2 regions of the Asaia sp. As-1742 genome follow, and region 2 is predicted to be linked to the other one. Evidence: predicted binding sites of a transcription regulator. Region 2 holds the regulator's gene; the other holds the start of a gene.
The links. The regulator HrcA, encoded in region 2, represses chaperone genes, less so after heat shock. The targets are predictions, from matches to a motif close to GTTNGCACTCNCNNNNNGNGAGTGCNAAC.

Region 1: a site for HrcA is predicted at 2,256-2,284, ahead of groES (co-chaperone GroES). Genes of this name have one in related genera too.

Annotation. Positions count from the first base shown of each region.
Region 1 is NZ_VWWA01000001.1:440,545-456,041, forward strand. Features, by position in the region: gene F3J08_RS01850 (S-methyl-5'-thioadenosine phosphorylase) at 1-777, shown strand, start outside; gene F3J08_RS01855 (DUF2934 domain-containing protein) at 863-1,183, opposite strand; gene F3J08_RS01860 (dienelactone hydrolase family protein) at 1,214-1,888, opposite strand; gene F3J08_RS01865 (DUF4169 family protein) at 1,939-2,142, shown strand; gene groES (co-chaperone GroES) at 2,370-2,660, shown strand; gene groL (chaperonin GroEL) at 2,711-4,354, shown strand; gene F3J08_RS01880 (prohibitin family protein) at 4,701-5,603, opposite strand; gene F3J08_RS01885 (bifunctional transcriptional activator/DNA repair enzyme AdaA) at 5,978-7,042, opposite strand; gene F3J08_RS01890 (LysR family transcriptional regulator) at 7,094-8,008, opposite strand; gene F3J08_RS01895 (SDR family NAD(P)-dependent oxidoreductase) at 8,123-8,884, shown strand; gene F3J08_RS01900 (SDR family oxidoreductase) at 8,952-9,734, opposite strand; gene F3J08_RS01905 (LysR substrate-binding domain-containing protein) at 9,848-10,747, shown strand; gene F3J08_RS01910 (TonB-dependent receptor domain-containing protein) at 11,100-14,072, shown strand; gene F3J08_RS01915 (glycosyltransferase family 32 protein) at 14,204-15,349, opposite strand; gene F3J08_RS01920 (ATP-dependent DNA helicase) at 15,342-15,497, opposite strand, start outside.
Region 2 is NZ_VWWA01000002.1:144,516-160,012, forward strand. Features, by position in the region: gene F3J08_RS03385 (Hint domain-containing protein) at 140-1,846, shown strand; gene nth (endonuclease III) at 2,056-2,748, opposite strand; gene F3J08_RS03395 (ABC transporter ATP-binding protein) at 2,903-4,678, shown strand; gene F3J08_RS03400 (LysE family translocator) at 4,956-5,585, shown strand; gene F3J08_RS03405 (hypothetical protein) at 5,568-6,284, opposite strand; gene rdgB (RdgB/HAM1 family non-canonical purine NTP pyrophosphatase) at 6,306-6,929, opposite strand; gene rph (ribonuclease PH) at 6,950-7,711, opposite strand; gene F3J08_RS03420 (MOSC domain-containing protein) at 7,938-8,726, opposite strand; gene hrcA (heat-inducible transcriptional repressor HrcA) at 8,829-9,875, shown strand; gene F3J08_RS03430 (bacterioferritin-associated ferredoxin) at 9,990-10,220, shown strand; gene bfr (bacterioferritin) at 10,403-10,894, opposite strand; gene F3J08_RS03440 (DEAD/DEAH box helicase) at 11,239-13,086, opposite strand; gene F3J08_RS03445 (FUSC family protein) at 13,340-15,497, shown strand, end outside.

The DNA.
Region 1 (15,497 bases), on a different contig from region 2:
GGTGAGCCCTCCGACGAATTGCTGTTTGGCCGGCTGGACGGTGTGCGCTGCGTGTTCCTGCCGCGCCATGGCCGTGGTCATCCTATTCCGCCGTCAGAACTCAATTTCCGCGCCAATATCGATGCGCTCAAGCGCGTTGGCGTGACCGATATTGTCTCGCTTTCCGCTGTCGGCTCGCTGCGTGAGGATCTGCCTCCGGGACAGTTCGTTCTGGTTGACCAGTTCATCGACCGCTCGTTTGCGCGTGAAAAGACCTTTTTTGGTCGTGGCTGCGTGGCCCATGTCGGCATGGCCGATCCGGTTTCGGGCCGTATGGGCGATGTTATTGCCGAACAGGCCGAAAAGATTGGCGTGCCAATGGTGCGTGGTGGAACCTATCTCGTGATGGAGGGACCGCAATTCTCGACCCGCGCAGAGAGCGAGCTATACCGTCAGTGGGGTTGCTCGGTCATCGGTATGACCAACATGCCAGAGGCCAAACTCGCCCGTGAAGCCGAGATGTGCTATGCCAGCATTGCCATGGTGACAGATTACGATTGCTGGCACGACGACCATGACTCCGTGACGGTCGATGCGGTTGTGGCCGTCATGACCCAGAACGCCGCCAAGGCGAAGGCGTTGGTCAAGGCCATCATTCCTGAACTCGGCAAGAAGCGCGGCCTGTGCCCCTCGGGTGCAGAGCGGGCGCTGGATCATGCGATCATCACAGCTCCGGCATCACGTGACCCTGCCATGCTGGCAAAGCTGGATGCCGTTGCAGGCCGCGTTCTGCGCTGAGAACTGACCTGTCTCGTTGGAGCGAAGCACTTCCCGCGTCTTACTGCCGGAAGCATCTGCCCAATTTCCATGTAGGCCGGCGTGATCAGGCCTGATCCTGCTTCTCCGGGAAATGCTCACGGTCCCCTTGGTCGGTCTGACGCTCGGGAAACTCTCCGAGATTCTGCTGGATTTCAGCGTTCTCTACCTGAACATCAGCAAATTGCGGGTCAGGCAGATCCTTCACGGGAATCTCTCCCGCGTGCGGGTGCTCCTCCATGCCGATAATTTCCGAGGCATTCTCATGGTAGGCCTCAGGCCCGCATCCAGGCTTGCCATCGGCTTCCCAGAGTTCCTTTGCCTTGGCGGCAATGCGGGCATCGCGTTCAGGACTGTCAACGAGCGGATTGGTGCTGTCTGCGGACATGATGGATTTCCTGACTGAGAGTGTAAGGTATCAGAGATGGGCTTCGAAGAACGCCATGCTGCGCTCATAAGCGAGGTCCCGGGCCGGCTTGTTGAAGCTCGGACGATCATTGCAGCCAAAGCCGTGGCCAGCATCGTCATAGACGAAGATCTCGACCTCGGGCCTGTTTTCGCGAATGGTGTTGATATCGGTGTGGGGGATATGGTCGTCCTCACCGCCAAAATGCAGTTGCACCGGGCAATGGGGCTTTTCGTGGCTGAGCGCTGCAATTCCGCCGCCATACCAGGCGCAGGCAGCCGCGAAGTTGCGCGTACGGGTCGCGGCCTCCCATGCTACGAGACCGCCCCAGCAGAAACCCAGTATGCCGACCTTCGAGTGACCGTGATGATTCAGGGCATGGCAAGCCGCGGTGATATCGGCCTGCAATGCATCAGGGCTGATTTTCTCGCGCAAGGCGAGGCCCTCGGTCATGCCTTCGGAATCATAGGGGAGAACCACATCGCGCTCTGCACGATCAAACAGGGCAGGGGCGATCACATGATAGCCATGACGCTCTGCGAGTTCATCGCACACGGCACGGATGTGATCGGTAAGGCCGAAGATTTCCTGAACCACCACGAGAGCGCGACGTGCCTTGGCGTCGCCTGCCTCATAAGCAGAAAAATGATGCGTATCCGAGGCGGTCAGGGATATCAGGCGTCCCATGGAACGGCCCTCCTTCTTGCTTGTTCATCTTAATCAGGAGCAACGATAACATGGCAGAGATCGTCAACCTGCGTCGGGTACGCAAACGTCTGGCGCGTGAGAAGGATGCTCGGCAGGCTGATGAAAACCGGCATCTCTTCGGGCAGAGCAAGGGCGAGCGCGCCAGAACAACGCAGGAGAAGAACCGTGTTAAGCGCGAGATCGATGGCGCCCGGCTTGAGGAGGCGCCGCATTTGCCTGATGAGGGCAACTGATCGAACGTCTCCCGGCCGGGAAATGAACAAGCGCCGGCTTACTGATTTTTTGATGAAATTCAGGTGGCAGATATGGCGGGGGTCTTGACGCTGGGCGGGGGCTCTCTTACCTGTTTGGCACTCTCGCTACGGGAGTGCTAACGCGCTGCGGCTTAGCGGGCGCGCAAACCGGCGGCGTTGCTTTTGAGCAAGGGCGCCGCCTTAGAGATAGAGTGGAGCGATCCATTATGACAAATTTTCGGCCTTTGCATGACCGTGTCGTCGTTCGCCGCCTTGAGGGCGAGCAGAAGACGGCCGGTGGCATCATCATTCCGGACACCGCCAAGGAAAAGCCCATGGAAGGCGAAATCGTCTCCGTTGGTCCGGGTGCCCGCAATGAGCAGGGTCAGCTGGTAGCACTGGACGTCAAGGCTGGCGATCGCGTGCTGTTCGGCAAGTGGTCCGGCACCGAGGTGAAGATCAACGGCGAAGAGCTGCTGATCATGAAGGAAAGCGACATCATGGGTGTGATCGGCTGATTTCCAGCCTCCCCATTTTCGCACACTGAACCTCTACTGGAGAAAAGATTATGGCTGCCAAAGACGTAAGATTCGGCGCTGATGCCCGCCAGCGTATGCTGCGTGGCGTAGACATCCTGGCTGACGCTGTGAAGGTCACGCTGGGCCCGAAGGGTCGCAACGTTGTTCTGGACAAGAGCTTCGGCGCACCGCGCATCACCAAGGACGGCGTTTCCGTCGCCAAGGAAATCGAACTGGCTGACAAGTTCGAGAACATGGGCGCCCAGATGGTGCGCGAAGTGGCCTCGAAGACCAACGACATCGCTGGTGACGGCACGACCACCGCGACCGTTCTGGCACAGGCCATCATCCGTGAGGGTGCCAAGGCTGTTGCCGCTGGCATGAACCCGATGGATCTGAAGCGCGGCATCGACAAGGCTGTTGCAGCCGTTGTTGAAGAGCTGAAGGCGAACACCCGCAAGATCACGACCCCGGCCGAAACGGCTCAGGTCGGCACGATCTCGGCCAATGGCGAGCATGAAATCGGCGAGATGATCTCGCAGGCCATGCAGAAGGTTGGTTCCGAAGGCGTGATCACGGTTGAGGAAGCCAAGGGCCTCCACACCGAGCTCGACGTTGTCGAGGGCATGCAGTTCGACCGCGGCTATATCTCGCCGTATTTCGTGACGAACGCCGAAAAGATGATGGCGGATCTGGATAACCCCTACATCCTGATCCATGAAAAGAAGCTGTCCTCGCTTCAGCCCATGCTGCCGCTGCTCGAGAGCGTTGTGCAGTCCGGCCGTCCGCTCATGATCATCGCGGAAGACGTCGATGGCGAGGCTCTGGCCACGCTGGTCGTCAACAAGCTGCGCGGTGGCCTCAAGATTGCTGCTGTCAAGGCTCCTGGCTTCGGTGACCGTCGCAAGGCCATGCTGGAAGACATCGCCATCCTGACGGGCGGCCAGGTCATCAGCGAAGACATCGGCATCAAGCTCGAAACCGTCACGCTCGACATGCTCGGTCGCGCCAAGAAGGTGCATATCGAGAAGGAAAACACCACGATCGTTGAAGGCGCCGGTAACACGGACGACATCAAGGGCCGTTGTGCACAGATCCGCGCGCAGATCGAGGAAACCACCTCGGACTATGACCGTGAGAAGCTGCAGGAACGTCTGGCCAAGCTGGCTGGTGGCGTTGCCGTTATCCGCGTCGGTGGCAGCACCGAAGTCGAGGTGAAGGAGCGTAAGGATCGCGTTGATGACGCGCTGCACGCAACCCGCGCCGCTGTTGAAGAAGGCATCGTTCCGGGTGGTGGTACGGCTCTTGCCCGCGCTTCCGTTGCCCTGAAGGACCTGTCCTTCCAGAACGACGACCAGCGCGTTGGTGCGGACATCATCCGCAAGGCCCTGCAGGCTCCGCTGCGTCAGATCGCGTTCAATGCTGGTGAAGATGGCGCTGTCATCGCTGGCAAGGTGCTCGAGATCAACGAGTACACGCACGGTTTCGACGCTCAGAACGCCGAGTACAAGGATCTGGTGGCTGCTGGCATCATCGATCCGACCAAGGTTGTCCGTACGGCTCTGCAGGATGCAGCTTCGGTTGCTGGCCTGCTGATCACCACGGAAGCCATGGTTGCCGAAAAGCCCGAGAAGAAGGCCGCTCCGGCCGGTGGTCCGGGTGGCATGGGTGGCATGGGCGATATGGATTTCTGATCCAGCGCCTTTCCATCGAGGTTACGAAAGAGCCGCCCTGTCGCAAGACAGGGCGGTTTTTTTATGGGCGGCGTATTGGTGAGATCACTGCCCGTAGGCTTCGTCATCTTAGGAGAACAGGTAAACGGGTCGGGATCGCAGCTTTGGACATGACCAGTCAGATTTGTAGCGTTGATCCCCTTGATGGTCGCGGGGGCAGAAAACGTGCCAGATCAGGCAGGGAGTGATCCCCGGTCGATGGCCTATCCGATCTGTGTTCCAGCCTGGAGAGAAGGCCGGATGAGCGTCGACGTGATGAGGGGCCTTTTTCGAAAGAAAGTCCCGTCATCAACAAGGTGTCGTCTCCTTACTTCTGAACCGCATCCATGGTGCCGATGAAGGGCAGGGGAGCGCCTGCGCTCAGATAGGTCGGCATGGTGCCCGACCAGCGATCAAGCGCCTTCTGCTGCAACAGCGCCGGCGTCAGGGATTGCGAGACCAGGCTATTGGCTTTTGCCTGCGCCTGCGAGGTCACCAATAGTGCCTGCGCCTGTCCCTGCGCTGTGGCGATGGCGGCGTCGGCTTGCGCCTTGGCCTGTACGACCTGCGCCTGCGCCGAGATCTGCGTCTGTTGCAACGTGTACTGGGCCTGAAGCGCCTGTTGCTGGGCGACCTGCTTGGCCTCAATGGCCTGTGCATAGGCTGTTGAGAACGCAAAATTCGCTGTGTTCACAGAATGAATGGTCAGGTGGTAGGGTTGAAGCGACCGGATGATCAGATCCTTGATCTGCCCGTCAACCAGATCACGCTTCGTGATGAGTTCCTCTGCGTTATAATTGGCCGTAATGGCCTTCACGTCATTCGAGACCGTGGGTTCGATGATACGGCGCGCAAGCATGTCCAGCGTGCGGAAATCACGATAAAAACCCGGGGCATCAGCCTGTGCGATGTGGAACGTTACCGAGACAGATGTGCGCACGTCCTGAAGGTCGTGCGTGGCAGCCTGCTCATGCGAGGTAATGGTCTGCGGCTGGGTCGAGACTGAGATGATCTTCTGATAGACCGGTATGGCGATATGCAGCCCGGGCTCGAGAGCGTTGGGCTGGACTGAACCGAAATTGGTCAGGATGCCGCAATAGCCTGAAGCGATCTGGTAGAATGGATTGAGCACAGCGATAATCGCGACAGCACCCAGTGCGACTACGCCAAGCTTGATCGCTCCTGAAGGCAGCTGAACGGGCAGTCTGGATGGCGGCTGAGGAAAAGACATATTGCTGCGGATCCCTGTGCAGTATTCGTCCCGTCGTTGCGAGAGCGACGTTACTGTTACAGCCACGCTGTGTCGCATCAAGTAACACTATCGTAACGAAAGGGCGGAGCGGCGGGGCACGTCCAGTGCACATCGCCCGTCACTGTATCGCTGTTGCCAGTCGACTACGCGTATACGACCTTGATGTGCTTCTTGTGCAGGTTGTTTTCGAAAGGCCGCGCCAGTCTCATTTGTCAGCCTTGCCGCTGTTTAGGTTAGTCGAGCGCAGAGATAACGCGCCTGTCATGGATTTCCTGTGTTCGCCGCGCTGCCATGATGCCGGTATTCTGGCTGGGGCAGCAGGCTTCACCGGCAGGAAAATGAGATGGCGGAACCTATGCTGTGATCCGGGCGCTGAATGAACGCTCGATTTCGATCAGGCGTTGCTTGCGCCATAATCCGCCGCCATAGCCTGTCAGGGTGCCATCTGCGCCGATCACCCGATGGCACGGGATCATGAGCGCGATGCAATTGGCGCCATTCGCGCGTGCCACGGCGCGGACTGCACCCGGGTGGCCGATGGTACGGGCAAGGGCACTATAGCTGCGTGTTTCGCCAGGTGGGATGTCCTGAAGGGCGCGATGAACGCGGCGTGTGAACTCCGATCCCTGGGGGGCGAGGGGTGTCGCGAAACGGGCTGATACGCCCGCGAAATAGGCGTTGAGTTCCGCGTGTGCCTGCTCTGTCACCCGGGTTCCGCCAAGACCGAGAGGTGATTTGAGCGCCGCTTGCAGGGCTTTGAGCTCGCGCGGGAGGGCCTTGCGATCAATGAATTCGAGAAGGTGCAGGTGACGCGTCGAGCATACCGCCAGCATGTCGCCCAGCGGCGTTGCAATCCAGCTGGCCTGCAACAGACCGCCCTGCTGCAGCGTGCCGGGCGCACAACCGATCAGTCTGGAAAAGGCCTCACGGAAGGCGCTGGCCGACTCAAATCCTGAATCGAGCTGGGCGGAGATGACTGACTCTCCCTGGGAGAGGGTCAGGAAGCCGTCGCGCAGGCGACGCTGCCGGGCCATATCAAGAAAGGTCATGTCAAAATGCCGCTTGAAGCTGCGCCTGACAGTTGAAGGGTCCAACCCGAGGGCCACGAGATCCTGCTCGTTCCAGCGCCGGCCCGGATTGGCTTCGAGCCTGTCAAGTAACCCGGCAATGAGGGGGTCATGAGCGGCGCCGCCCTGGAGCGGGTGACATCGCTTGCAGGGGCGGAACCCGGCCTCGATGCAGCTGCGCACGCTGTCGCGAAAGGTGCAGTTGGTGGCGAGGGGTTTGCGTGCCGGGCATGTCAGACGGCAGAATATTCCCGTCGTTCCAACACACACGAAAACCCGTCCGTCATATCGGGGATCGCGCGCAAGAAGCGCCTTATAGAGCGTGTCATGGGAGGGAAGATCGAACAGCATGAGATCACCCTAACCCCTCCGTTCAAAACGTGAGGCCGGAAAACGGGCGTTTCATTTTTCTGCCTGTTTGCGATTGTTTCTGTCGAACGCAGAAAAGATGTCGATCAGCCAGTCCATGAAAACGCGTACGCGCGGTGGGAGCTGCCTGTTGCTGGGGTAGAGAAGCGTGAGGGGCGTCGGGGCCGGAGGAAATGCAGAAAGCACCTCGACCAGCGCACCGCGTGCCAGTTCAGCCTCGAAGCGATAACGCGGCGCCTGGGCCAGACCAAGCCCGAGGCACGCTGCTGTCGCTGAGGATTCCGCGCCGGAAACGAGAAGCCGAGCTGGCAGGATACGCTCGACAAGCTGGCCGCCAACGCTGAATTCCAGCGGCAGGACCTGCTTCGTGCGGGACGAGGCAAAGCCGATCATGCAATGCCCGTCCAGATCGTCCGGGTCACGGGGCGTGCCATGACGGGCAAGATAATCAGGGCTGGCCACCGTGATTTCCGGAAGCAGGCACAGCGGGCGGGCCATCATGTCGCTATCGGGCAGGGGGCCGCCGCGTACCACACAATCCACGCCTTCACGCAAAAGATCGACGAGCCTCTCGCCCTCGCCCAGATGCACGGTAAGCCCCGGATGACGGGACAGGAAATCGGGCAAAGCGGGCAGGATAATGGTGCGTGCAAGATGCCCGACCGTATCGAGACGGATCACGCCGCTCAGCGCTGAGCCGATGGACCGGTCGGCCTCCTCGAGTGAAGCGACGATCGAGCGGCAATGGGCGTAGTAGAGTTTGCCTTCCTCTGTGGGTTGAACGTGACGTGTGGAGCGATGCAACAGCCTCGTGCCGAGACGCCGTTCCAGCGCCTGTATGGCAGCACTCGCAGCGGGTCGTGAAACACCGCAGGAAGAGGCCGCTGCGCTGAAGCTGCCGCGCTCGATGACGCGCAGGAAAAGCTCGATACTGGCCAGTCTGTCCATGAGCGCGCCCTGCCGATTGTTCTGTTATGGTGAATAATGATGACAGGAATGCGCGGCTTATCGCAAGCCAGCGCGCATGGTCTCCTCTGCGTATCGAAACGAGGGGATATCACCATGACTTCCATTCATCGCATCGCGCTTGTAACGGGCGGTAGCCGTGGCCTGGGCCGAGCCACCGTCGAGGCTCTTGCCCGGAGAGGCATTGGCGTCATTCTGACCTATCAGGGTAATCGGGAGGCGGCGGAGGCCGTTGTCGCTCTGGCAGAGCAATCCGGTGTGAAGGCTGCCACGCTCAAACTCGATATGGGCAGCAGCGACAGTTTCAGCGTCTTCGCCGGGCAGGTGAAGGACATTCTGGGCCAATGGGGCCTGTCCCATTTTAACTATCTGATCAATAACGCTGGCAGTGCCCATAATGGCGGCCTGGCAGATACCACCGAGGCCGAGTTCGACCGCATGTATGGCGAACATCTCAAGGGGCCGTTCTTCCTGACACAGACGCTCTTGCCCCTTCTGGCGGATGGCGGACGTATTCTGAATATCAGCAGCGGCCTGACACGCTTCACCTTTCCGGGTCGCATCGTCTATGCCTCGATGAAGAGCGCAGTCGAGACCATGACGCGCTATATGGCGAAGGAACTCGGCCCGCGAGGCATTACGGTCAATGTCGTGGCACCCGGCGCCATACAGACCGATTTCTCCGGTGGCGCCGTGCGGGATAACCCCGAGATTGCCCGTCATATCACCCAGAACACGGCGCTGGGGCGTGTCGGCCAGCCTGATGATATCGGCCCGATGATCGCCTCGCTTCTCTCGGACGATAACCGCTGGGTCAACGCGCAGCGCATCGAGGTGTCAGGCGGCCAGTCGCTCTGAGAAGTCATGGCTCAGTCTCCACCGGGGTTTATGATCCCGGGGAAGGCGCATGAGCCCTCCTGGGTGCTCAGGAATGCAGGCGCGTCAGTCGGGCGTGGCGCGCTGCCTTGACGGGCTCTGGGGTCACGCGGTTTTCCTCTACCGCCCGCTTCGTCTCTTCATCGCCGCCTACCACATGGTCCAGGCCATTCATGAGAGCCTCATAACCCTGCCGGGCTACTAGGGTCTTGTCATTCTTGTGACCCTGATCAATGGCGCTGCTGGCCATACCGGCATTCTTGTGAAAACGACTATCGGTGGCGCCGGGCAGCAGGGCCGTTACGCTTACGCCTTTTTCCTTCAGTTCCTCGCGCAGGGATTCTGCGAACATAAAGCCAAAAGCTTTCGAGGGCCCGTAGACGGTCTCGAAAGGCGTGGGCAAAGTCGCTGAAACCGACGAGGTGATCAGGATGCGGCCACGGCCCTGCGCGGCCATATGACGTGCCACATGCTTCGCCATGCGCACGGTGCCACTGATGTTGATGGCGATCACTCGCAGATCGTCTTCCAGGGCGGTGTCGATGAAAGCACCCCCCAGACCAATCCCGACATTGAGGGCCGCGGCGTCGACAGGCCGCCCCAGTTCAATGATGAACTGCCAGAAACTATCCACGCCCTCAGCCGACGCTGCATCCGCGCGGTGGGGATACGCAGAAACGCCCAGGGCCTCGATGTTCGTGGCTGCTGTGAAGATCTGTGCGCTCGATCCGGAAATGGCAACGTCATACCCGTTCCGCGCAAATTCGAGAGCGAGTTCGAGGCCGATACCCGAGGAAGCGCCGGTAACGAAGGCGAGTGGGCGATGGGTCATGATGAAAATCCTGTCCTTGAAAGTAACCCGATTGATCACGGGGATATGGAACAGGTGCACACCTCAGTAGTTTGTTGAGTCAAACTTGGTGCAGTGATGAGGATAGCTCATAAATGGCCGCGAGCGGTGTGAGTAAGGACAGTCTCGAAAGCTTTATCGCTATTGCCCAGGCGGGCAGTTTCGCACGGGCTGCCTCGCTGCGTGGCGTGACGGGATCAGCATTGAGTCACGCCATGACGCAGCTTGAGCGCAAACTCGCGGTGCGGCTGTTTCACCGTACGACGCGTCAGGTCAGGCTGACAGGCGCTGGCGAAATGCTCCTGGCAGAAATTGCTCCGCAATTCGCGCGGATTGATGCCACTCTCGCGGCACTTGATGCGTTTCGCGCGTCGCCTTCCGGCCGGCTGCGGATCACGACGCTGCGGGATGCGGCCAATCTGCTGCTGGCGCCCCGACTGGCGGGATTCATGGCGCAGTATCCGGCAATTGAACTGGATATCGTGGTTGATGATCGTGTGGTGGATATCGTTTCGGAAGGATTTGACGCAGGCATACGCTACGGGGGCACTGTTCCCGAGGGCATGATTGCGACCCGCCTGACGGGCGATCTGAACTGGGTTGTCGTCGGCGCGCCGGCTTATCTCGACGCAATGGGTCGTCCGCAGCAGCCTGAGGATCTGATGCAGCATCGCTGCATCCGTATCCGCACCGGCACAGGTCGCCTTTATCCATGGGAACTGGGTGAGGGGTCGAGGCAATGCGTGCTCGACGTGCCGGGGCAGGTCATTCTTGGCGATAGCGAACTGTCGCTGGCTTGCGCCACCGCCGGGGGCGGGTTGTTCTATTGTCTCGAAAAGAGAGCCCAGCCTGCTTTCGATAATGGCCAACTTGAACTGGTTCTGCCTGAGTGGGCGTCGTTGGGGGAGGGCTTTCATGCCTATTATCCCTCCCGAAGGCACGTCCCGGCTGCACTGAAAGCCTTCACGGCGTTTTTCCGCATCCCAAGCGCGTAAGCGTTCCATGCCAGGGAGAAGGTCGCCTGAAGGCGGGATACAGCACACCCGACGGTGCCGTGCCTCACGGCGATTGGCTTGCGCGCAGATCAGTCACTTGCCTGCTGGTCGTCTTTTGCCCCCGACACTGCCATATCGCGCGACGTTTCCGAATGATTCTGATTATTTCAGAAGTGTAATTCGAATAACCAAAGGTAAGATATGAGTTCAGTTTACAACAACCGTAAGTAACTCTGTGATAAAAATACAATGATCAGTGTCTGCGCGATTTGATCTGCAATAAGCCTCTGGACGTGATTTCGTTTGTGAAATCTTTTCGCTCCCAGAACGCCTTTTGGAGGTCGAAAACACTATGAAGATCATCAGAAACAAGCGGCGATTGCTTCTTGTCTCCACAGTTGGTGCAGGTCTGGTTCTTGGTCAGGCGCAGCTGGCCCACGCCGCCCAGTCTGCAACGGCACCCTCACACAAGGCCCACAAGCGCACGGCCAGAAAGACAACCCCCGTTGCTGCGCGCAACCAGGCAACCACCGCTCCTGCAGCCTCCGCCGCACCGCTCGTTCGTCCGGCTGCGCAGGGTGCCGGTGTCCGCTCGATCTCGGCCAGCAACGACACATTCGCGCCGGTTTCCGGTCGTGGGGCGCGGGGTGGCAGTGAAAACATTGTGGTGACCGGTTCGGCGCTCAGTACCTCGAACAACGCCAATGCCAACCCGGTCCAGATCGTGACGTCCAAGCAGATCCTGCAGACAGGCGCCACCACGGTAGGCGATTATCTACAGCGCCTGCCTTCTGTCGGTTCGTCGGGTACCTATAATTCGCAGACGAACGGTACGGGCGGATCGTCCTGCGTGGATCTGCGTAACCTTGGCCAGAACCGTACGCTGGTGTTGATCGATGGCAAGCGCACCACGCTCAACGGCAATAACAGCTGCGTCGATCTGAACACGATCAACGTCTATCAGGTTCAGAGCATCGAAATCCTCAAGGATGGCGGCTCCGAACTCTATGGTGCCGACGCCGTTGCAGGCGTGATCAACATCAAGATGCGCCATGACCTGAATGACGCGAACATTACCGTTCGCGGCGGGATCACCGATGTCGGTGACGGCCAGACGGGTCAGATTTCCGGCTACAAGGGCTGGAATTTCGATCACGGCAAGGGCAACGTTACACTGTTCGGGTCATACATGACCAAGAGCGGGATCATGCAGCGCAACCGCGCCTGGTCACGCAATGTGCAGATCAACGATCCGACCGACGCGTCCGACCTGCTCTATGGTTCATCAATCCCGACAACGGGCAAGTATTTTACTGATTCAGGGACTTATATCCCCAATGCCAGTGGGACCGGCTACCACACGGCCACCTCTGCAGATCGCTATAATTATGGCTCGCAGCAATCCCTGACCAACTCGCTGCAGAACTCCACGCTGTCTTTCGACGCGCATTATGACGTGAACAGCCATTTCACGCCCTATGCCAATTTCCAGTACAGCCACCGTACCTCCAGCACCACCTTGGCGCCGGAGCCGATGACGGGCAGCATCTACCCGTCCAACCTGCCGTCCAGCCTCGTGATCCCGGCTGATGCGCCATACAACACGTTTGGCGAAGACGTGCTGATGTACAAGCGTTACGGCGAATGGGGTAACCGTCGTACCGAGACAGCGACCGATACCTACACCGCCATTGCAGGCGCCAAGGGCGAGATCACCCATGGCTGGATGTACGATCTGTCCTACACCTATGGCTGGAACCAGGTGACATCGCAGATGTCGGGTGTGGGCAACTATGCCAAGCTTCTGCAGGAATACGGTCTGCAGCAGGTCGATCCGACCGATTCAAGTTCTGCGCTCGTCTATAACCCGTCGGTCTGTCAGGCCTCTGCCGGTTGTGTACTGTCCGATCCGTTCAAGCCCCTTTCCTCGGCGGCTGCGGCTTATTCGAACTACACGAGCCATGATCATTACTATTACCAGCTGCGCGACCTGAACCTGCGTATGCACAACAACCATGTTGCCACCATGCCCTGGAAGGGCGGCGGCGATCTGGGCTTTGCACTGGGCATGGAACATCGTGGCGAGCAGCTTGCCTATCACCCTGATGCTGTTGTGGCGTCAGGCGACACGCTCACCAACTCGGCCTCCTATACCGGTGGTGGATTCAACGTCACGGAAGGTTATCTCGAAGGCAAGGCGACGCTTCTGCGAGACGTCTTTCTCGCCAAGGATCTGACCATCGATGCGCAGGGGCGTTATTCGTCCTACAGCACCTTTGGTGGCACCAAGAACTGGAAGGCCTCGATCAACTGGGCGCCGATCCGCGATATCCGTTTCCGCGCAACGATTGGCAGCTCCTATCGCCAGCCGAATGTGTATGAGCTCTATTCAGGTGGCAGCCTTGGTTATGCCTCGGCAACCGATCCCTGCGCCCAGGCCAGCTCCTATGGATCGCTCTCGGCCAATGTCGTAGCCAACTGCGCCAAGCAGGGCATCAATACCTCAACCTTTGTTGCGGCAAACTCGGGTCAGGTGCCGACGCTTTATGGCGGTAACGCCTCGCTGAAGCCGGAAACCGGCCGCACCTACACAATCGGTACGGTGATCACACCGCGCTGGGTGCCGGGTCTCTCTGCTTCGGTGGAATACTGGCATTACACGATCAAGAACATGATCTCGTATCTGAGCTCACAGTATATTCTTGACCAGTGCTACACAGGGGCCAGCACGAATTACTGCAACAACATCACACGCGTCTCGAGCACCAGCCAGCTGAACTCTGTGACGGACTACTATGCCAATATTGGCGGTCTGCGCACGAGCGGTATCGATTTCGACCTTGATTATCGTATTCGTGTTACACCCAGGGATGTGGTGACGCTGGGCAACAACTTCCAGCAGCTCATCAGCTATCTGCAGCAGAACGAGCCGGGCGGACAGTGGTACAACTATGCCGGTCGTCTGATGTACCAGTCGGGCACAGGCCAGCCGCGCGTGCGCGATTACGCCACGGTCAACTGGCAGCATGGCAACTGGGGTGTCACCTATATGATGAAATATACGGGTGGCATGGTGTGGAACAACGGATCGCAGGATCTGAGCACGGCCCTTGGTTATGGGCGCTACAAGACTCCCGGCGTGTTCTCGCATGATCTGACGATTGATTATCGTCTGAACAAGTGGACGTTCCAGGCCGGTGTGAACAACCTGTTCGACAAGCAGCCGCCTTTCGTGGCCGATGCCTCGACCAACAGCGCTGCCGGTCTTTATGGCGATCTTTATTATGGCCGCTATGTCTTCCTTCAGGCGGGGGTCAATTTCTGATCCTGCCCCAAGGGTGATGCGCCTCGTGTGAGGGGCGCGAACGCCTTGTGTAAAAGGCCGTCGGACCCTGCGTTCGACGGCCTTGCTTCGTTTTGAGTGTTGCATGTCCGGCTGCGCGAAGGCTGGCTGCCTTACAGGCGATAGGACTCGTTACCGGTCACGATGGGCGTCCGGGCTTCTCGGTAGTTGCTGCCACTGCGCGCACGATGATCCTCGATGACCGAGTAGACCAGCCCCTCGCTTTCAGCATCGAATACCCTGTGTGGGTCAGCGGTTCTGATTGGATAGATCGCCTTGGTATAGGCGTGCGGGCCCGTGATATTGAATGTCGTGACCGCGCCCGCGCCATGCACCTCGGGGCGGTAGGTCAGGATCTTGGTCATCACGAGCTGGATCACCCGCCTCAGATAAGGATGACCGGGCCGGGCGATGAGAAACCATTGCTGATATTCTCCACCCTGAACATGGGCGATTGAGGCACCAATGCCCCATCCCTTGTGCAGCCCGGAGCCTGACATGTTCCATTGCGAGAGCAGATACGCATCGTCCGCGCGTATCATCATATCCAGCGGTCGCGATGTGGTCGATTTGAGGTCGAGATAAACCCCACCCAGCTTGTAGATCAGCAGATAACGGAAGAAATCGGCCTTGGCGGCGCCGTATTCCCCGCCAATCATCAGGTATATTTTCAGCATGTCCCAGCCATAATGCTCGGATATGAAGTCGAAACGTGCAGCCTCGTCCCACAGCCTGAGCGACCATCCCGAATTCATCTGGGCCGTGCGCTCGATATTGGCTGCAATGGCGGGGTCCAGTGTCGCCACATCATTGCAGATGTAATGCAACAGACGCGGCATGGGCTCGGATGATATCTGTGCTGGCGCAATGACCGGAAAGCGGCGCAGGCTGAGGCAAACGAGATCGCTCCAGCTGGCGCGCTCCATGACCCGGTCGCGTGAGCCGTCAGGGGCGTGCGACCAGATCGCGCCAGAGGCGTCGCGCAGCTGATACACGGCGGGCGCTGTCTGATGCAGGTTCCACCCGGCAGGTGCATTGAGCAACAGGCGGCGTTGCGTATCGATGCCGAGCAGGGTTTGCCCAGTGCCCTCCAGAACCGTGCCGCGAATGGGACTGTTTGTATTCGGCGTGAGGCTATCAGTTGTTCCGTTTGTCCCCATTCCGGGCGTTCCTGGCCCGGTCGCCCCCATATCGGGAGTCTCTGTCCCGTTGGGGATGAGGACATCCCCGAACATGGTCACGAGGGCTGTGTCAGACATCGTGCGTATCACTTTTCGTTACGGCGTGGGGCTCACGAGGGAGGAACTCCCCGATCTGCCGCACCGCCTGTGCGAGGCTCACACGCTCGACAGCGACGCCTTCAGGAAAAGCGGAAAGGAGGCGTGAGGGCATGCGTCGATCGAGAAT
Region 2 (15,497 bases):
ACTCATGGTGACGGATCTAAATATTACCTCGAAACTGCGGTGGGTCGACTGCAATGTTTCAGAGGGCGATGTTAAAAACGTCACCGTCGACTCGGGTTGCAGAGGCATTATTACCGGATCGACTTACCCGAAGAGTGCCTTGGCTCCACTCAAGGTTTCTGGCGCGCTGAATGTTACGTTTGGTACCGGGGTGAAGTACTTTGGCTACGGCACGACTTCGACCGGATGCAGCCCGAATATTACCTCCACCGGCTCGGTTACCCTGAAGGGGACTGGTAGCTGGGCCTACGCTGACCGGCTTATTCTACAGAACGACATCTACAACGACGGAACGCTCTCGTTCGAGAAAGTGAATATTAATGCGCAAGCGGGCGCAGATCTTAGCGGATCGGGGACGCTGAACCTTACATCTGTTCGTACCCCCAGTGCGACCGGCGTCACGCTGGCCTATCCGATGTTCGGCAATATCACCGGTCAGACCATCAACATGAACGGTGCCGATCTCACCATCGCCGGAAGATACGTCAATACGACAATCAATCTGGCGCCTGGAAAAGAAAATTTCATTGGTATCAAAGGCAAGTATCCGCCCTCTAACCTGAAAATAAGAGGCTTGGGTGTTGATACCTATATCACGCTGGAAGAGGTCCAACAGGCCACCTGGTCCTACGATCAGGAAACGGGTGTATTGACGATTGGGCCGGGCCCGAGCGAGGCTGGAAAGGTATCGAGTGTCATGGTCGATATTGGTCTCGGATATGACCCTTCGAAATTCCTGATCGTAACGTATCCAGGGGGCAAGGGTGCATCTGCCATCGCTTATAATGCGTCGGCGCCGTGCTTCCTTGCGGATACGATGATTGAGACGCCCGATGGCGCGCGCCCGGTGCAGGATCTTGTGGCAGGCGACCTGATCACGACGCTCGAAGGCGGCCACAGGGTGGCACGTCCCATCATGCGCATGGTGTCCCGGCAGCAGATCGTCAGCCCGACACTGCCCGATGACCTTGCCGGTTATGCCGTTTGTGTGGCGCGCAATGCCCTGGCCGACAACCAGCCCTGCAAGGACATGTATCTGACCAGCGAGCATTGCCTGCATCTGGACGGTGGCCTCGTGCCGGTCCGCATGCTCGTCAATGGCCAGTCAGTGCGTTACGATCGTGAGCGTCTGGACTACACGTACTACCATATCGATATGGGTGAGCATTACATCATCCTGGCCGATGGCGTTGAGGTGGAAAGCTATCTGCCCAATCTCGATGAACTGCGTATCTCGGGTGCAGACAGCCTGAATTATGCCCGCGTGCTTGTCACGCCTGCCGCACCGCTGCGTGTCGAGCAGGATTTTGTCGAGCCGCTTCATCGTCGCATTGCTGCCCGTGCAGGTATCAAGGCTGTGGCAGCAAAGCCCCGCAAGGCCTCGAACCTGCAGGTCATGACCGTCGATGGCAGGGTGCATCAGCCCATGGGCACAGCGCAGGGTGTGGCTCATTTCAAGCTTCCGGCAGGCACAGAGCATGTCACGCTCATCAGCGAGACCATGCGCCCCTGTGATCTCTACGGTGCCTTTGTGGATGACCGTCGCGCTTTCGGCACGCTGATCGGCGCAGTGTCGCTGCGCGATGCACAGGGTGAGATCGCTCTGACCACGCATCTCGAGGGCGGCTCACTGGCCGGCTGGCACGATGCGTTCGCCGCCGGTTATCGCTGGACCAATGGTTATGCCGCACTCGCCTTGCCTGCCCGTCAGGCACAGGGACGTGACATGGTGCTCAGCATCCACTTCATGGATGAACCGCAGGCACAGGATAACAGGGTTCTCGAAGCCTCACGTCGTCGCGCCTGATACGATCCGCCTGGTGGCGCCCGTTCCCAAATCAGGGAACGTGTCCCGCTGACAGGCGGTTCAGCGATCGTTGGCGCGTATCGTCGATCATGTCTGCCAACAGGGCCGGGAAGGGGGAACCTTTCCGGCTCTGTCGCTATCTGCACACCCGCAGAGCCATTGTCACCGAGACCATCATATAATCTACGCGAGGGGCCAGTCTCAGTGCGTCACGCAGGGTTTGCGGCGGCGGTTTTCTGCTGCAACTGGTCCTTCAGGGGAAAGCGGCAAGGATCAAAGGCAACGCAGCGTCCGCATTCCGGGCTGCGCGCCTTGCACACATAGCGCCCATGGAGGATGAGCCAGTGATGGGCGGGACGCAGCATGTCCTTCGGGATACGTTTGATCAGCCCATCCTCGACTGCGCGCGTGGATTTTCCGGGCGCAAGCCCTGTGCGATTACCCAGGCGGAAAATATGCGTGTCCACAGCCATCGCGCTTTCACCGAACATGACATTCAGCACCACGCTGGCCGTCTTGCGCCCGACACCGGCCAGAGCTTCCAGAGCCACGCGATCGGAGGGGACCACACCGCCATGCAGCGCCAGAAGTTGCTCGGAGAGTTTGAGCACGTTTTTCGCCTTCGCACGCCATAAGCCAATCGTGCGTATATGGCCCGCAATGCCCTCCTCACCCAGTGCCACCATGGCCCTTGCATCCGGTGCGGCTGCAAAGAGACCTGCCGTCACCTTGTTGACCGATTTATCGGTTGCCTGGGCCGATAGCACGACCGCGACGAGCAGGGAGAAAGCGTCGTCATAGACCAGTTCACTCTCGGCATCCGGGTTGGCCTCGGCCAGTGCCGTGATGAATTGACGTGCCTGCGCGAGGGTCATGGCCCTTCTGGCCGAGGGAAGAGACATCAGAACCATTTCATCATGTTGCATAAGGGCGTTTGAAGCCCCACAATAAGCGCTTCCCGCCCCAGACTACCAGTATGCCCGCCCAGCCGAACGTCTGGCGGAGGAGCTTTCTTTCGTGTCCAATACCGACAACACCCCGACCCGGCCGCGCGATATTGCCTTTGTCGATATCGTGCGCTTCGTGATGCGCCGATGGCTTGAGCATCCGGCCTTTCTGACACGCACCGTGCTCGGTATTGCGCTCGCCACCATTGCCGACGTGGCAACGCCGGTCCTGTCGGGTCGACTGGTAACCGATATCTCCAGCCATACTGGCGGTGCCCCTCACGATGCCGCACAAATGGCCCTGCGCAATGATGCGCTGTTCATGGTGGGTGGGCTGATCGCGCTTGGGCTGGTGGGGCTTCTGGGGCGGCGTTCCTCCTATCTTGGCATTACGCATCTCAGCCTTGCCATCATGCAGCGCGCCCTGTCTCAGGGTTTTGCGCGTGTGCAGCGCTTTTCGACCGACTGGCACGCCAATAATTTCGCAGGGTCCACCGTACGCAAACTGACCCGTGGCATGTGGGCCATCGACACGCTTGACGACACCTTGCTGCTGCTGATCGCCCCGGAGGTGCTGGTCCTGAGCGGCACCACGCTTGTTCTGGCATGGCACTCTCCGTTCATGGGGGCCGTGCTGGCACTTTCTGTTGTGCTGTTCACCTGGCTCTCCGTCGTGCTGACACTGCGTTACGTGGCGCCTTCGGCCCGCGCGGCCAATCGCTGGGATACGAAAGTGGGTGCGGCTATCGCTGATGCCGTGACCTGCAATGCCGTGGTCAAGGCTTTCGGCGCCGAACATCGCGAGGAACGCCGGCTGGACCGCGTGTTGCGTGCCTGGAGCGGGCGCACGGCGCGCACCTGGATCAGGGGGACCAACAGCGCCAACCTGCAGGGCTTTGCCTCGCTGGTCATGCGTATGCTTCTGGTGGCGCTGATCGTCTGGGAATGGTGGCAGGGCAAGGCCGGACCCGGCGATGTGGCCTATGTGCTGACGATGGTGTTTCTTGTGCAGGGCTATCTGCGAGATCTGGGCCAGCAGGTCAGCCAGGTCCAGCGTTCTGTCAACGAGATGGAAGAGCTTGTTGCCATTTTCGATCAGGCGCCCGGCGTTCAGGACTACAAGGGCGCGGGCAAGGCCGCCTTCACGCAAGGTGACGTTCGTTTCGAGAATGTGACGTTCCAGTATCCCGGTCAGGATACGCCGCTTTATCGTGATCTGGATCTCTCGATCACCCCCGGTTCGCGTGTTGCCCTTGTCGGGCCAAGCGGCTCGGGCAAGACGACCTTCACCAAGCTCATCCAGCGTCTCTATGACACAACCGGGGGCAGGGTGCTGATCGATGGCGTGGATGTGCGCGATGTCACACAGGACTCATTGCGTGCCCACATCGCCATCGTTCCGCAGGAGCCGATGCTATTCCATCGTTCCCTTGCGGAAAATATCGCTTATGCCCGACCGGGGGCAACGCAGGCCGAAATCGAGCGTGCCGCGCAGCTGGCCAACGCGAGTGCGTTTATCGAACGTCTGCCGGAAGGCTACGCTACGCTCGTTGGTGAGCGTGGGGTCAAGCTGTCGGGCGGTGAGCGTCAGCGCGTGGCGATTGCCCGTGCGTTTCTAGCCGACGCCCCCCTGCTGATTTTCGATGAGGCAACGTCCAGCCTCGATTCCGAGTCCGAGGTTCTGGTGCAGGACGCCATGCATCGCCTGATGGCCGGTCGCACAGTGATTGTGGTGGCGCACCGGTTGTCCACGGTGATGGAGCTGGACCGTATCCTCGTGTTCAGCAAGGGCGCGCTGAAGGAGGATGGCTCGCATGCCGAGCTGGTGCGGCGTGAAGGGGGGATCTATCGCCGCCTGTTCGAGTTGCAGTCTCTGGAAGGATAAGGGCGCCGCCCCCCTCCACAGTGGACGCAAGCAATATCCTGATACGGCCGTGTCAGATCGCGGTGGTTCAAGATCTGATTGTGAGAGACCTGATGCTTATGGTCGCCGGTTATCCATCAGCCCTTGTTGCGTTATTCATGGGGCGTGCCTGCGCCCAGTCCCTGGAGCCACCCTGTCAGCATTGATTTCCCGGCGATGATCTTTGCGCTTGGTGCGCGCGCGTGCTCCGTTATCCTTGCGCTTCGCACCAACGCCCAAATCCGTGATGGGACCTCGCATGACCCTTCAGACATGGTGGCTTTTCGTAGTCACCGTCTTTTTCATCTCGGCAACACCCGGCCCGAATATGATGCACGCCCTGGGCCGTAGTGTTCAGGTGGGTTTCCGCCGCAGCCTTGCGGCCATGGCCGGGTGTATCACTGCGCTACTGCTGGCGCTGGTACTGTCGGTCATGGGTATTGGCGCGATTCTGATCGCCATGCCCCGGCTGTTCGATATTATCCGCTACGCTGGCGCGGGCTATCTGATTTTTCTGGGAATTAAGGCATGGCGGGCGAGTGATTCACCCGATCCCCCCGGAGAGACCTCAGGAGCCCCGCTGCATGTCAGCCGTTGGGCATTGTACCGCACCGGGTTTCTGGTCGGTATCAGCAACCCCAAATTACTGCTTTTCGCGGCTGCCTTCTTCCCGCAATTCATTGATCATCATCAGCCGGTTCTGCCGCAATTCGGCATACTGGTTGTGACCTATCTTTTCTCGGACGGGTTGTGGCTCACACTCTACGGCCTCGGCGGCCGGTCACTCTCGCGCTTTCTGTCGCGCCGGCCGGTCAGACGGGCTTTCAACCGTCTGACCGCCATCGTGTTTGTCGCCTTCGGGATCGTGATCCTACGAGCGAAGGCCTGATTGTGCGGCACCATGATGAACGCTCAGACCTGTCAGTGTCACCGCAATCTGGTCTGGCGTCGTGCCAATATCATTGATTGCGTGGGCGCCGGTGCGGAACATCACAGGAATTGCCATCGCCTGAGGTGACAGGCGGAATGCGCTGGGCGTTCCGTTGGCCGCTACTGTCATCATGCCGTCAGGGCGTGTGTGAAGCACGATATGGGCGGTGTGGGTGTTATCCAGCGTGCCGAGCACAACGCCATTTTCTGGCGCATTGTCGACCTGACCATGCAGCACCAGACGGTCGCCATCAACCAGAATGCGCAGGATCGGGGTCGCATCCTCATCGGCGGTCAGTTCGGCCAGAACGACATTCCCGCTTTTGGGGAAACGATCGATATGAATCGTCGCATCAAGCATGGCTTCGGCGTCAGCCACACGCCAGGGACGGGATTCGGAAAACTCCGTTCGTGGCTGGCGCGCGTGATAGGCCGTTGGCTTGCGCGCTTCACTGCTCAGGGCAACGCCGCCCGGCGTCAGACGATATGGGGCATCGGCCTTGGGCTGCCCCAGTGCAGTGGCGGGCAGCACCGACATGCTGAAGGCCTTTGTTTCACGCAGGTCAAAGCCGGTCGGATCGAAAACGGGCGCCGCATGGACTGCCGCCACAAAGGAGGCGAGGGCGCAGGCCGGAAAAAGGAACAAGCCTTTCTTCATGACGGGTACTCCTGTTGGAATTCAGTCGCCATCGGGTGCGACGCAGGTCTCCAGAAACCGGGCCAACGCACGACCTCTATGGCTGGTCGCGTTCTTTTCTTCTGCCGAGAGTTCGGCAAAACTGCGGCAATCACCTTCGGGGATAAAAATCGGGTCGTAACCATGGCCCTGCGCGCCGCGTGGCGGCCAGCAGACCGCCCCTTCGCAACGGCCCTCAGCAAAGCGTGTAACACCATCCGGCCAGGCAACGCAGAGCACAGCCACGAAGGAGGCCGAGCGATCGGCCGCGTCGTTCATTTCGTCATGAACGCGCTGCATGGCCACCTGCATGTCACCACCCGGGCCGGCCCAGCGGGCTGAATAGACGCCGGGACGCCCTTCGAGGGCGCTGACGCAGAATCCGGAATCATCAGACAGGGCAGGCAGCCCCGTCGCGCGCGCTGCAGCAAGCGCCTTGATGGCGGCGTTGCCCTCAAAACTGTCAGCCGTCTCTTCCGGCTCGGGCAAAGAGAGCTCCGCCGCCGAGACGATCTCGATGCCGCTATCGGCCAGCAGAACCCGGAATTCAGCCAGCTTGCCTTTGTTGTGGCTGGCGAGCACAACGGGCTCGCCCCGCCTGAGAACCCGCTGGCCGGGCTCGGTCATGTCGGCTGGTGCCGCGCTGCTCACGCCGTTTTTCCGTTTGCAGCGCTGCTGTTTGTAACGCTCTCAAGCGCCTTGCGCTGGGCAACGAACAGGCGCGACGTGCCCAGCTTGGCAAGCGCCATCAGCGAGGCGAATTCGCTCTCGCTGAACGGTGCGTCTTCTGCCGTGCCCTGAATTTCGACAATGCCGCCTTCGCTGGTCAGAACGAAATTCGTATCGGCCTGGGCTGAGCTGTCTTCGATGTAATCGAGATCGAGCACGGCGCCGGCATCGGTCAGACCGCAAGAGACCGCAGCCACCTGCGCACGCAGGGGCGAGCGCTTGAGCACGCCAGCCTTGATCTGCTTGTCGAGAGCAATGGCAAGGGCCATCCAGGCGCCTGTGATGGCGGCGCAGCGCGTGCCACCATCGGCATTGAGCACGTCGCAATCGAGCGTGATGGTCATCTCGCCCAGGGCACGCAGGTCCACACAGGCGCGCAGGGCGCGGCCGATAAGGCGCTGGATTTCCTGCGTACGGCCCGACTGCTTGCCCTTGGCCGCTTCACGGTTGCCACGGGTATGCGTCGCGCGCGGCAGCATGCCGTATTCCGCGGTAATCCAGCCCTGCCCCTGACCACGCAGGAAAGGCGGCACGCGGTTTTCGATCGAGGCTGCACAAAGAACCTCGGTGCCACCCACGCGGATCAGCACGGAGCCCTCGGCATGGCGGGCAAAGCCCGGCTCGATGGAAACGACGCGGTTCTCGTCGGCCTTGCGGCCTGAAGGGCGGGTGCTGGACATGGAGCGTTTTCCTCGTTTCAAGCGCAGAAGATGCGGTCGGGTGCAGCTTTAGCGCCTGGGGCCCTGAATGACAAAGCCGAATGACAAGGCAGAATCATGCGGGTCAGGTCCGTCCGGGACCCTGCCGTCACCGCCATCACCCAAGGCAACGGGTGAGGCACGCGTCCTCCGACCAGGGGCAGATTGTCAGGATGACCGGGCGCGGCGTCGTGCCCAGCCGACCCGCTCAGTCGATCAGTTCAACCGCATCCCCAAGTCGGATGGTCCCTGCGTGGCGGATGACCGCATTCTGGCCGAACATGACTCCACCGGGACGGTGGCGAAATCCGGTCATGGTCTTGAGTGGCTCGCGCGGAACAGGAATCGTCCCGCTTTCCTGATCGATGGTGGTGACGATGCAGCGGCTGCAGGGTTTGACCAGGTCGAGTTCAACTGTACCGATCCGGATGGAGCGCCATTCATCCTCAGCCCAGGGCTGATCGGTCTCGATGACGATATTGGGCCTGAAACGCTCCATCGGCACGGGCTGATCAAGACGGGCATTGAGGTCGTCGAGTGATGCCGTGTTGGTGACGAGCAGGGGAAACCCGTCTGCAAAGCTCACGCTACCAAAATCGGTCGGTCTGGCATGGGCCGGGTCGGCCATATGCACGAGCCTGCACGCTGTGCCGAGAATAGCGCTCAGCCATGCCGCAGCCTCGTCTCCGGCATCCCGTGCCGCAATGGCATGGTCCTTCCAGACGCTCACCGTCATTGCGGGTGCCTGAGGGGCAGGCGGATCGATCCTCAGTTCCGAGCCGTCGCTACCGGTCAGGTGAAGTGTCTCACCGTTTAACGCCGTCAGGATGCGTGCCATGGCCGGATGCTGGCGCTGCGTCATGAAGCGCCCATCCGGCGCAACCACGAGCCAGCGTCGGTCGCCACGCGGCCCCCAGGGGTCGAGTTCGAGTGCCGTCATATCAACCCGGTGCAGGCTTTTGACAGGATGGATATATAAGGCTGCAAGGCGGGTCATCGGCACGACTCCGGAGTGGATGGACAGGACACGTCGTGACAGGTCTAGTCGCTCGGGACGGTGACAGGAAGCCAGCTGGCGCGTCGGAAAAAGGGGCAGGGCATGATCGATCTTTCAAACCTGCCGGGTGGCATGGATGCCCGGTCGGCTAATGTGCTGCGCGAGATTGTCGAGCAGTACATGGAGACGGGTGATCCCGTGGCCAGCAAGACGCTTGCCCAGCGCCTGACGCCCTCGCTTTCTCCCGCGACCATACGCAATGTCATGGCGGAGCTGACCCAGGCCGGATTGCTGTTCAGCCCCCATGTCTCGGCGGGTCGCCTGCCCACCGAGAAAGGCGTGCGACTATTCGTGGATGGTCTGTTGCAGTTCGGCGCGCTCGATGAACTGGAGCGCGCCCAGATTGCCGGGCGTCTGGCGCTCAAGGGGCGATCCATGCAGGAGACGCTGGCTGAGGCCTCCTCCATGCTTTCAGGGCTTTCGGCAGCAGCGGGTCTGGTTCTGGCCCCCAAGGGCGATGGTGCCCTCAAGCATATCGAATTCGTCGCGCTCGGGCCGGGCAAGGCTTTGGTGATCCTTGTGGCAGCCGATGGTCAGGTCGAGAACCGCGTGATCGAAACGCCACCGGGTCTGCCGCCGTCAGCCCTTGTCGAGGCGGGCAATTATCTCAACTCCCTGCTTGGCGATGTAACACTGAGTGCCTTGCGCCAGCGCGTCTCGGAGAATTTACAGCAGAACCGCTCTGATCTGGATGTGCTGGCGACCAGCGTGATCGAGAGTGGTCTTGCGATGTGGGATGAGCAGCATGGCACGCTCTATCTGCGCGGGCAGGGCAATCTGCTGACCGACATCACCGAAATCGAGAAACTCACGACCATCCAGATGCTCTTTGAGCGTCTGGAGGCGCAGGAAACGATGCTGCGCCTGCTTCAGCTGGCCCAGGAATCGGACGGTGTCCGGATCTATATCGGTGCCGAGAGCGGGTTTTTTGGCATGTCGGGCGTATCGATGGTCGTGGCACCGGCGCGCAACGAGACGAATCGCATTGTCGGTGCCATCGGGGTGATTGGCCCGACACGGCTCAATTACGGGCGGATCGTGCCTGTGGTGGATTACACGGCCCGTGTGATCGGTCGCCTGCTGAGCTGAACAGGCAAGCTCTGACACCGCTGTGACATGTTTTTTAAGAATCACTCGCAATTTATCATTGAGAATTATTCTCAAACGCTGTTAGGGTCGCGCCGTTCTGAAGTGGAATGGCTGATGATCGTCTGTTCGTGTAACGCCCTGACCAATCATGATATCGCTGATGCCGTAAACAGAGGGGCCTCGCGCGCGCGGGAGGTCTATGCCTCCAAGGGGTGCAAGGCCCAGTGCGGCAATTGCGTGCCCGGCGTGGTGTGCGCCCTGCGTAGTCTGCTGCGCGAGAGAAAGGAGGCCGCGATGGCCTTCAACACCGTCGATCAGGGTGCTGGCAACGCCGCTTACGCCTGAGTGGGGGCGCTCGCACCGGGCTGCGCTGATGGGCCATCATATCGGCAGGCTTGTCGATCTGCCTGTAGGGGGCCGGACACACTCGACCGGCCATAAAAAAACCCGCCAGCCTGCGCTGACGGGTTTTTTCGTTTCCGGGGTCCTGTACGGGCAAGCCCGGGGCAGGTGTGTCCGGTTCTGTCTTACTCGGCGGTCTGATCGGGAGCCGGCGAGGAGTTCAGCGTGATGTAGCGCTGGATACCAACCTGCTTGATCAGATCGAACTGACGGTCGATGAAATCTTCATGCTCTTCCTCATTGGCGAGGATACGAATCAGCAGATCACGTGACACGTAATCGCGTACGCTTTCGCAATAGGCGATACCTTCACGCAGATCGGCCAGCGCCTTTTCTTCAAGCTTGAGATCGCAGGCGAGGATTTCCTCAACGCTTTCACCCACCAGGATCTGGTTCAGACGCTGCACGTTCGGCAGGCCACCCAGATACAGGATGCGCTCGATCAGCCAGTCGGCATGACGCATCTCTTCGATGGATTCGTCATATTCCTTCTTGCCCAGCTTGGTGACGCCCCAGTGATTCAGGGTGCGGGCATGAAGGAAATACTGGTTGATGGCCGTCAGCTCATTGGTGAGCTGGATGTTCAGATGCTCGATAACCTTCGGATCTTTAAGCATGGTTGGCTCCTTTTTCTGTCCTGCACGCAGGAGGGGCGCATGGCCACTCCCCGCAGGCTGTGTGACGCTGTTCAAGCATGGAAAAGAAGCGGGTGCAATAGAAATAACGTTGATCAGTATTGAAGTATCGAAGTTGAGAATGACTCTCTCTATTGGTGTGGAGTCAGTAAATGTTGTTGCAATTTAATTGCAACAACGAAGTCGCCTCAAATCATGGGCGCAAAATCAGGCCCCTTGACGCAAAACACCCCGCGCAAGGCGGGGTGCAGCGGGACAGAATCCCGTCAGATCGCGAGAGCCGTCGCCCGGTGGCACAACCGCCCGGACGAACGCTTCTTATCCGATCAGTAGCGCTTGCGCGACGAGCCCTTGCCGTTGCCGACCGAGTTACCCTTGCGGAATGAAGGGCGGTCGCCGCGATCACCGCGATCACCCCTGTCACCACCACGCTCACCTCTGTCGCCACCGCGATCGCCGCCACGGTCACCACCGCGGAAGCCGCCCTTGCCACGAGGAGCAAAGCCACCCTCACGCGGGCGGCGCGGGCCGCGCGGCGGGGCGGAAGGGCCAGTCGGGGCGGAAGCCGGCTCGATCTTGGCTTCATCCGCATCGGCACCGGCAACGCAGGAGCGGAAACGCTCGGCGCTGTCAGGGGCAATCTCGAAGAGTGTGTGATCCGTGTCGATATGGATCGCACCGATCTCGCTCTTGGTCACACCACCCAGGCGGCAGATGAGGGGTACCAGCCATTTCGGGTCGGCACGCTCGGTGCGACCAATGGCGAGGCTGAACCACTCACCGCCCATACGGTCCACCCGGCCTGTGAACTCGCGGGGTGCACGATCGTCGCGCATGCCACGGGCAGGGGCGTCAACGCTGACCGGACGGATCGACTCGACGCTCGGCAGGCGGCTCTTGTAGAGGCGCACGAAGGCCGTTGCGAGCTGATGCGCGTCATGCGCATTTGCCAGCTGCGATGCCAGGGCATCTTCATTGGCCTGCGACGGCGCGAAAAGCGTCTCGTCTTCCATCAGGCGCTTGGCGTCCTGCTCAAGAATGGCATCGGCCGAAGGGACGCTCTCCCACTCGGCATTGCTGATCTTGGCAAAGGAGAGCAGGCGCTCAGCCTTGCGACGCTGGCTGACAGGCACCATGACCACGCAGGTGCCCTTGCGGCCTGCACGGCCCGTACGGCCCGAACGGTGCAGCAATGTTGCTGCTTCGCTCGGCATATTGGCATGGATCACGAGTGAGAGCGCCGGAATGTCGATGCCACGTGCGGCCACGTCGGTGGCCACGCAAACGCGTGCCACACCCGAACGTAGGGCTTCGATGGCGCGCGAACGCTCGTTCTGGCCCATTTCGCCGGAGATGGCGACCGAGGCAAAGCCACGCTCGACCAGCGCTGCCTGCACCTGCGCGACCATGGCGCGGGTGTTGCAGAACAGCATGGCGGTCGGACTCTCGTAGTAACGCAGAACGTTGACGACACCGCGACCGATGTCATTCGGCGCTGTCAGCACGCATTTATACGTGATGTCATCATGCTGCTTGGACGTGGAGACCGTGTTGATGCGCTCGGCGTTCTTCTGGAAGCGGCGCGCCAGATTGGCGATTTCCTTGGCGATGGTCGCCGAGAAAAGCAGCGTACGGCGTTCGACAGGCGCGGCATCCAGAAGCTGTTCCAGCTCGTCGCGAAAGCCCAGATCGAGCATCTCGTCGGCTTCGTCCAGCACGACCACGCGCAGATCGGACAGGTTCAGGGCACCGCGCGACAGATGATCGCACAGGCGGCCTGGCGTCCCCACAACGATATGGGCACCGTTCGACAGGTTGCGGGCTTCGCGACGGGCATCCGTGCCACCAATGCAGCTGACGATACGCGCACCGGTCTCGGCATAAAGCCACTGAAGTTCGGTCTGCACCTGCAGGGCCAGTTCGCGCGTTGGGGCAACCACCAGAGCAAGCGGGCTGTTGGCGGGGGGAAGGCGCTCACTGCCTTCGGGAATGAGGGTCGGGGCAAAGGCGAGACCGAAAGCAACCGTCTTGCCCGATCCTGTCTGTGCGGAAACGAGGAGATCCCGTGTCTCAAGGCCTGGCTGCAGAACGGCTTCCTGCACGGCGGTCGGTGTTTCATAACCGCGTGCCGCCAGAGCGCGGCTTAGAGACGGTACGGTATCGGGAAAGGGCATGCGGTTCGGACTCAATCAGGATCGTGCGAAGAGAGAACGCCGAGACAGGAATGCGCTGTTCGAGCATGGCTCGCGGCGTAAGGAAGGCGGTCAATAAAGAATATGCGAGCTGAAATCTAGGATTAAACGGCACCCGTGCTGAAAACGCTTCTACGGGAACCTGACTCGGCACACTCCCAATATATGGGACATGCGCGCCAAATTGAAGCGATTGCTGCCACACAAACCGTTAAATTCGGGTAAGACGCCACGTATGATCGCCGCGTTCTTCTCCCGTCAAAAGGGTGCGTTTCTGCGCCTGCACGCGCAGCAATGGCCTTTGAAATGGCTTTTTGCCCCCAGCGGCAATGCGTTCGAATTCGCCTTGCGCAACACCATCGCCTCGCTCGTCGCGCTCGGAATCGCGTTCTGGATGGAACTGGGCGAACCGCAATGGGCCGCCATGACTGTATGGATCACGGCGCAGGGCTCACGTGGCGAGAGCCTCTCCAAGGGTCGGTGGCGTCTGGTCGGCACCGTGCTGGGCATGGCTGGCGCGGTGGGGCTGGTTTCAGCGTTTCCCCAGGCTCCGTGGCTGTTCATTCCTGCTCTGGCGCTCTGGGCCGGGCTCTGCACGGGGCTGGCGACGCTGTGCCAGAATTTCCGCGCCTATGCCTTTGTGCTGGCGGCCTATACCTGCGCCATTATTGCAACCGGCGCCCTGAACGCGCCCGATCATGTGTTTGAAATCGCCATGGCGCGCGGCACTTATATCTTTCTGGGTGTCGTATGCGAGATGGTGGCGGGGCTGGTCTTTTCGGCTTCTCTGGCGGTCAAGGCCAGACGCACCATGCGCGGCTGGCTGATCGAGGCTATAGGGGCCGCCTCAAAGGTCATTGGCGATGTGCTTGATGGCGCCCCGCCGCCCGAGGCGGCGATACGTGCCGTATTCAGCCGAACGCTCAGTCTTAACGAGCAACTCGAATTTACCGTGGTTGAGGTCGGGCGCAGTGACCATGCAATCGCCTGCGCCTATGCCACGATCGGCATCCTGTCGCGACTCGTCTCGCGTGCGTTGGGGATGCAGGCGCGACTTTCCACACAGCTTGTCCTTTCCGAACGCGCCAGAACGGGGCTGGCCGAGGTGGCGCGTTTTGTCCGGAACGTACCGGCAAGGCTGGACGATGCTGACACGCTTCTGGCGCTGCGTCGGGATCTCGAGGCGCTCGCTGCGCGCTGCGACATCCTGCATGACGAAGCTGGCGCGACCGATCATCCGGGAGAAGGGTTCAACCCCGCTGACGCGATCATCCTTCAGGGTATGCGCCTGATTCTGGAGGAATATCGCACGCTGCTGATCTATTTCGAGGCCCGTCCGACCGAAGCCACGACTCCTGCGCGGTATCGGCTGCGACGCGTGCTGCATTTTCATGCGGCATTCCATAACGCCATGCGGTCTGCCGCTGCCATTTGTCTGGCCGGACTGGTATGGGAGGTCACGGCCTGGCCACAGGGGGCAGCGTTCATCTCGTTCATCGCTGTGGTGGTGGGGCGGTTTGCCACCACCGATAATACCGTGCTCGTCAGCAACCGCTTTTTCTACGGTGCCTGTCTCGCCGCTCTGGCTTCCATCCTGCCGGTATTCTTCCTTATTCCCACCGGGACGGGGTTCGAGGCCCTGATCGTGGCTCTGGCCCCTTTGATGTTCATCGGTGGCCTTGCGGCACGCAACCCAGCCACTGCCACCGCGGCGGGGTCATATAATACCTTCCTGCCCGCGCTGATTGGTCTCGATAACCATATGCGCATGAACGAACTGACCTGGTTCAATGCCACGATCGCCCTGCTGCTCGGGCTTGGGGCAGGGGTGCTTGTGTTTCGTTGTATCCTGCCATTCAATATCTATCAGGTATGTGCCCTGTTGCGACGACGTGCCCTGTACGGATTGCAGCGTATCTGTGCGACGCCGCGGTTTCTGCCGGCCGAGAATCGCTGGATCGGGCTCATCACCCAAGGCATGGAACGTGTCATCCGTTATGCAGGCGCCTCGCTCACCCCGTTCATGGAACTCAACCTGCATGGTCTGCTCTCCACCATGACCCTTGGGCGTAACCTTCTTTTTCTGCGTGGTGTCGCGGCACGGCCTGTACTTCCTGCGGCGCTGCGCGACATTCTTACGCAGTTCTTTACTGGGCTCGGTCCCCATTGGCTTCGTGGCCCCGGTGTCGAAGCCGCCGTGTTCACGTCGCGGATCGAAAGCGCCATCAGCGTCATTCATCAGCATGCGGCATCGGCGGATAACCGGGAATGTCCGGCTTATGCGGAGGTGCTCGGGAGCCTTCTTGTGGTGCGGCACGAATGGCAGGGCAATCAGGACTGGCTGAATGACCGGCACTTCAGGCGTTGCCTGCAACTGGCCCGTGCGACCGGAC